One region of the Litchfieldia luteola genome, then DNA from elsewhere that is predicted to be linked to it. Evidence: riboswitches for the same ligand, from Rfam matches in the RefSeq annotation. Region 1 holds a riboswitch; the other holds the start of a gene.
What was found. A riboswitch is a leader RNA that binds a small molecule or an ion and turns the genes downstream of it on or off. The one in region 1 is predicted to bind lysine.
Positions count from the first base shown of each region.

Region 2: linked by a shared signal. The riboswitch ahead of J2Z26_RS19310 (Na+/H+ antiporter NhaC family protein) and the one ahead of J2Z26_RS13380 (aspartate kinase) in region 1 are both predicted to bind lysine.

Region 1 is NZ_JAGGKM010000004.1:268,015-271,449, forward strand. Features, by position in the region: gene J2Z26_RS13375 (YslB family protein) at 1-320, shown strand, start outside; gene J2Z26_RS13380 (aspartate kinase) at 372-1,610, opposite strand; lysine riboswitch at 1,704-1,881, opposite strand; gene uvrC (excinuclease ABC subunit UvrC) at 1,952-3,435, opposite strand, start outside.
Region 2 is NZ_JAGGKM010000008.1:28,550-31,984, reverse strand. Features, by position in the region: gene J2Z26_RS19310 (Na+/H+ antiporter NhaC family protein) at 82-1,674, opposite strand; lysine riboswitch at 1,815-1,994, opposite strand; gene yunB (sporulation protein YunB) at 2,071-2,838, opposite strand; gene J2Z26_RS19300 (HD-GYP domain-containing protein) at 2,942-3,435, opposite strand, start outside.

The DNA of each region.
Region 1 (3,435 bases):
GTAAAAATTTAGCTAGGAAGTATCCTTTAGACTCAATAGAGATGATTGTTGATTTTTTCAGTAAAGCTGGTTGGGGACAATTGACACTCGATAAGGATAAGAAAGAAGAACTCGAGTTCCATTTAACAGGTGATCTCGTTTCGAATCGTCTCTCTAGTAAAGAACCTTCCACTTTCCAACTCGAATCAGGCTTTTTGGCTCAACAAATTGAACACCAAAAAGGTCAATTATCTGAAGCATATGAACAACAGAAAAACAGGGCCTTAAAGGTCATTTTCACAGTAAAAACTGACAAAAAGGACATCATTAAACATATTTAATGGTTAATGGAAAAGGTGCTACACAGTTTGTGTCGCACCTTTTTTCATTATCTAAATTGTAACCTCTGATTTGTCAGAAACTGATAAACTAAATGCCTCATGTAGGGCATCTACTGCCTTGACCATGTTCACCTGCTCAACTACGGTCGATACTTTGATTTCAGATGTACTTACCATTTTCACTTGAATTTCGTGATTTGCTAGCACTTGAAACATTTCGGCTGCTACTCCGGGGTTGGAAATCATTCCTGAGCCAACAATAGAGACCTTGGCCAATCCACTTTCATGCTGAATTTCAGTAAACTTAAGCTCCTCACGGTTACTATTTAATACATGAAGAGTATCCTCTAAATCAGCTGTTTTAACTGAGAAAGAAATAGATGTTGTATTATCATTGGTTGTACTTTGAATGATAATATCCACATTTAAGCCATTCTGTGCTAATGTTGTAAAGATTTTAGATAATGTCTGTAGTTCATTAGGTAATCCACAGACTGTTACCCTTGTTACTTGGTCTTCAAATGCAATGCCTCTAACAATTAAGTTTTTTTCCATTGAAACTTCCTCCTCGATGATTGTCCCATTTTCTAACTCCATGCTTGATCTAACCTCTAAAGGCATTAAGTAATTTTTGGCAAATTCAACTGCTCTGGGGTGAAGTACGCCTGCACCTAAATTAGCTAGTTCCAACATTTCATCATAGGAGACAGACTGTAATTTTCTTGCAGTTTTTATATAGCGTGGATCAGTAGTAAAGACTCCAGTTACATCAGTATATATATCACACTTATCAGCTTTTAATGCGGCAGCCAAAGCAACTGCTGTTGTATCAGATCCACCTCTCCCAAGTGTAGTAATAGCACCATCTACTGTAATTCCTTGGAATCCAGCAACCACAACAATTTGTCCTTTATTTAAACTTTCGTTTAATTTCTTTGTATCTATATTTACGATACGTGCATTGCTATGTATCGCTTCAGTCTCAATGCCAGCTTGCCATCCTGTAAATGATATTGAATCATATCCTTTTTCTTGTAATGCTAATGTTAATAATGAAATGGTAACTTGTTCTCCTGTTGAAAGAAGCATATCCATTTCACGCTTGCTAGGATTTTTACTAATTTGCTTCGCTAAAGACACAAGTTCATCTGTTGATTTTCCCATAGCAGAAACGACAACAACCACTTTATTACCTTTGTCTACCTCATGAACAACTCGATTTGCAACGTTCTGAATACGCTCAATTGAACCAACCGATGTACCACCAAATTTTTGTACAATGATTCCCATTATTTTATCATCCTCTTCATTAAGTTCTCTAAAACGCAAAAAAGCAATGAGACTAACATCTCATTGCAGTGATAACGATAATTACGTGTCACTTCGTGAGATAGCCCTCCAAGAGTAAATCTTGACAGTCTTACATCTATTAAATGCAAAACCAGCGAAAAAACAAAATGAGCGTTTTATCACTTCGGCGAGCTTCCCTTTCAAACAGTGATTTACAGAGCTCATTCTCCTCCCACTGCCTACTTATAAAGCACGCACCTCTATCTTCACTTCAGTTTCTGAAGTGTATGAATATCAAATTAGTTGTAATTATATCAGAATTGGATGTAAAAATACAAGAATTAATTTCTTAATTTCTCATAGATTATCTCCGCAGTTTGGCGAGGTATTTTAGCCTCTACAATTTCTTCTATAGTTGCTGAACGTAGTTTTTTTATCGAGCCAAAATGTTTAAGAAGTGCTTTCTTTCTTTTTTCTCCCACACCAGGTATATCATCCAGAACAGATTGAAATGCAGACTTCCCTCTAATTTGACGATGAAAAGTTATTGCAAATCGATGAACTTCATCTTGAATTCGCTGTAATAGATAAAACTCTTGACTATTTCGTGGTAGCTGGATAATTTCAGCAGTCTCTCCCAATAATAACTCTGAAGTTCTATGTCTTTCATCCTTAGCAAGCCCTGCTGTCGGAACCTCTAATCCTAGCTCATTCTCTAATACATCCCTAACTGCCGCTAAATGACCTTTACCACCATCAATAATAATTAAATCAGGTAGTGGTAGTTGTTCCTTTAGTACTCTTGAATATCGCCTTCTAACGACTTCTCGCATCGATTCATAATCATCTGGACCGATTACGGACTTAATTTTATACTTTCGATACTCTTTTTTCTCAGGCTTGCCATCTATAAACACAATCATCGCAGAAACAGGATCTGTTCCTTGTATATTAGAATTATCAAAAGCCTCAATCCGATGAGGTGTAGCAATTCCTAAGTGGATACCTAACTGTTCAACTGCCTTAATCGTTCTCTCTTCATCTCTTTCAATTAGGGAGAATTTCTCTTTTATCGCAATAAAAGCATTTTTAGTTGCTAAATCTATTAAATCCTTCTTCTGCCCCTTACTAGGCTGAAACACACTTACTTCTAAAAGTTTTTCTACCATTTCCTTGTCTACCGTCTTAGGTAATAGAATTTCTTTGGGTTTAAAATGATTATTTTGCGAGTAAAATTGCCCTAAAAATGTTAGGAAATCTTCCTCAGGCTCATCATAAAATGGGAATAAAGAAACTTCACGCTCTATTAATTTCCCTTGCCTAATAAAAAAGACTTGTACACACATCCAGCCTTTGTCATAAGAAAAACCGAATACATCGCGATCTACAAAGTCAGTCATCGTCATCTTTTGTCTTTCCATTGTTGTTTCAATATGCGCTATTTGATCTCGATATTCTTTTGCTCTTTCAAAGTCAAGGTTTTCAGAAGCATTAATCATTTTCTCAGTTAAGTTAGTTTTAATTTCCTTGTAACCACCATTTAAAAACTTGGAAATCTCATCCACCAACTGTTTATTTTGCTCTTCTGAAACCGACTGGATACAAGGTGCTAAGCACTGACCAATATGATAATAAAGACATACTTTATCAGGCAAAGTAGAACATTTTCTAAGCGGATAGATTCGGTCTAATAGCTTTTTCGTTTCACTAGCCGCCTGTGCATTTGGATAAGGGCCAAAGTATTTCCCTTTATCTTTTTTCACATTACGGGTTATGAGTAATCTTGGATGTCTTTCAGCGGTAATCTTAATAAAAGGATAACTTT
Region 2 (3,435 bases), on a different contig from region 1:
GGAAAGAGCTATGCTCTTTCCTTTTATTTACAGATTTTCACTAGTAACTTTATAGGAAAATACTATTCATTCTTTAAAGGTTTATACTAATACCGTTGTCTTTTGTTGTCTAAAAACAAATGTAAAAACTAGCAATGATAATAGCACTACCATAATTCCTAAAATTGTACTGCCCGTCATACCCATTACAATAAAACCAACTGTTGCAATGATTGCAGAAGTAAGTGCATACGGAAGTTGAGTTAATACATGATCAATATGGTGACTTCCTGCACCTGTGGATGAAAGAATTGTCGTATCTGAAATTGGTGAACAATGATCCCCAAATACTGAACCAGCTAGTACTGCTGCTAGTGCAGGTAATAACATTGAAACATCAGTTGAAGCCATAATTTCTCCTGCAATTGGTAACATAATTCCAAATGTTCCCCATGAAGTACCTGTTGAAAAGGCCATTAAACCCGCAACAATAAATAAAATTACAGGTAGATAAGCAATATTAAGATTGGCCTTTTCAACTAATGAAGCAAGGTATGCTCCAGTTTCTAACTGACCAATTAAATCAACAACCATCCATGCTAATAACAGGATGTAGATTGCAGGAAGCATAGATTTTATTCCTTCAATAATTCCCTTGAAGAATAAACCTGCCGAAATTGACTTTTTCGTCATAACTTGATTAAAGAATAAGATAAACACAACAAGTAAACCTAAAAGACCACCATATAAAAGAGAAGCTGCAACATCGGTATTTTCAAAGATAGCTAGTAGCGTTCTATTCTCTTCCGTAGCGGTAAAGCCTGTCCAAATCATTGAACCGACAGTCCCAATTACTAAAGCGATAATTGGCCATATTAAATCACCAATCGTTCCTCTGTCACTTTGAGGTAAATCCTGTTTTAAGTCTCCGATAACAGGTTTGGCTGGATCAATCATTTCTCCTAATTTAACAGCCCTTTCCTCATGACCCTTCATACTACCAAGATTAATGTTAAAAATGGTCGTTACAAAAACCATCAAAATAGCTGTAATAACATATAAATTCATTGGAATCATCTGAATGAAGGCAGACAATGCAGTATATTCACTAATTCCATGAGTTGCCAGAATTGTCCCTATAATGGCAATGATATATGCACCCCAGCTAGAAATTGGAGAAACTACACAGATTGGCGCAGAAGTTGAGTCAATAATGTACGCAAGTTTTGCGCGTGAGACTCTATAACGATCAGTTAATGGTTTACTTACCTGACCAACAGCTAAAGCATTAAAATAATCATCGATAAAGATTATAATTCCAAGAATTGCAGCAAGTAATTGAGCACCGACTCTAGACTTTATTCGTCTCCCTGCCCACTCTCCAAATGCACGACTACCTCCTGTTACTGATATGAAAGCAGTAATTACTCCTAAGAGTAATAAAAAGAAGACAATATACATATTCCAAGTGTTTAGAGAACCCTCCGATACAAAGATGGCTTTAAAACTACTCCAAATGGAGTTGAATGCCTCTGATAAGAAAAACAGTATCCCACCTTCTTTTACAGCGTTCCATTGTAAAACTAGTGCTGCTGATACGATCCCTACTCCTAATGAAAGCAAAACTTTTCTAGTTAAAATAACCATTAAGATTGCAACCAAAGGAGGGATTAAAGAATAAATTGTTCCAGTCATGATAACCTCCTATTATTGTAAAAAAATTAACACAAGGTGTTTCTGGGGCATTCCTACCATGATGTAAAAAAAGGCACAAAAAAAAGAGTAATGATAGAAAATAACTATCACTACTCTTAGTAGATATGTTATCCTCCATCACGATCAGTAGCCCCTCATTATGAATGGATCTCATAATGACAGTGATACCCTTGTTAAAGGTAACACCAACAAAGATGATTTGACGCTCATCTTTGCTTCGGCAAAAAGCCCTTTCATTCATGCTCAACGTTGTCATCCTCACATGAACTACTCTTTCTTTTTGCACCTCTACCTCATCGATCAGATAAGGTGTTATTAAGTTATTAAAAATACTATATTATTATAGTAATTAATCTACAAAAAATCAATCATTTTCTAGTTTCCATTACGTGGTAATTGAATAGCGGGTGGCGCACTGTCTCCACCATTATTATAGTAATCTGGAACCTTACCATTAACTAATTGAGCAACTACTGGTACTGTTCCTGTAGCATGTATTTCATCCGTTGCAAAGGGGAGAATTACCCTCACTGTTACATTAAGCTTAACCTCAATCTTTATAATCGTATTATTAATTCCCGACTCCTCAATTTCAGTGATAATATCTGGCATTACATCTCCGATTAAATGAAATCGAACAGGAACCTTAGGACCTAAGTTACCTAATAGTGCATTATTCGTCGCTGCTCCTAGTGGAACCTCAAAATAAAATCCTGAGTTTTTTGTATCATCATCGGTTTCAATTACTACTTCCGGTATTTCAAGTGCATTTACATTCCCTTCATCCACATAGCGAAGGTACTGCTCAACCTTATCTGTTGTCAAAGTTGCCACTCGGTTAATTGCATTCGTATTATAGTAAACACCGGTTATGTCTCCATTAGAATCTTGTTGAATATTAATAATTTCTTCTGCACTTAATTCCTCTTCGGTAATCTGTTTATTAACTGCATTTTTTATAACTAATGTAGCGATCCTTTTCGTTTCGTTTTCCGCATACGCCATTAGTACAGGCTCAATCCCCTTATTAACCATGATTAATCCAGCAGCAGTAGAGAAGATGAAAAAGACAAATGTAAGTAAGAATACATAACGAAAAGGCAATGGTCCTCCTCGGGGAAGGCGTCCTCGATATTTTGCCATCACTTTTCCCCCCTTTACAAGCTATGTTTATGCATTTGGAAAGGGGTCTAGGCCAATTTTTTCAAAAATAAAACAACCTACATAACGATAGGTTGTCTTCATGTTATTGATTCGTACTCAGATTTTCTCCAACAAGTGTTGTATCACATTTTGTTATAACTAAATCAAGCTTCTGCTTAAGATCTACTTCATAAGGGTTTTCTAAGTCCCTTCCACTTTCCTCTAATATTCTAATGACCGGTCTTTCACTTAAGCCTTGATTTTGTTTTGAAACAATCCCTTTTCTACCATCGTTTAAATAGACTGTCAGGCCTACTGGATATATAACAACAGCCTTTCTAAAAGCTTCAACAATTTTGGTGTCAAATAGGTTTCCAACACCTGAGTATAGAATTTCTAGTCCTTCATGTGGAAGCATAGCGCTTCTATAGACACGATTTGAAGTGACAGCATCAAACACATCTGCAACTGCCATTACCTTAGCAAACTCATGTATTTCTGGCCCTTTTATCCCTCTTGGATATCCGGAGCCGTCTATCCTCTCATGGTGCTGGAAGGCACAATGCGCCGCAACAAGTGGGACCGTAGGCATTCTTC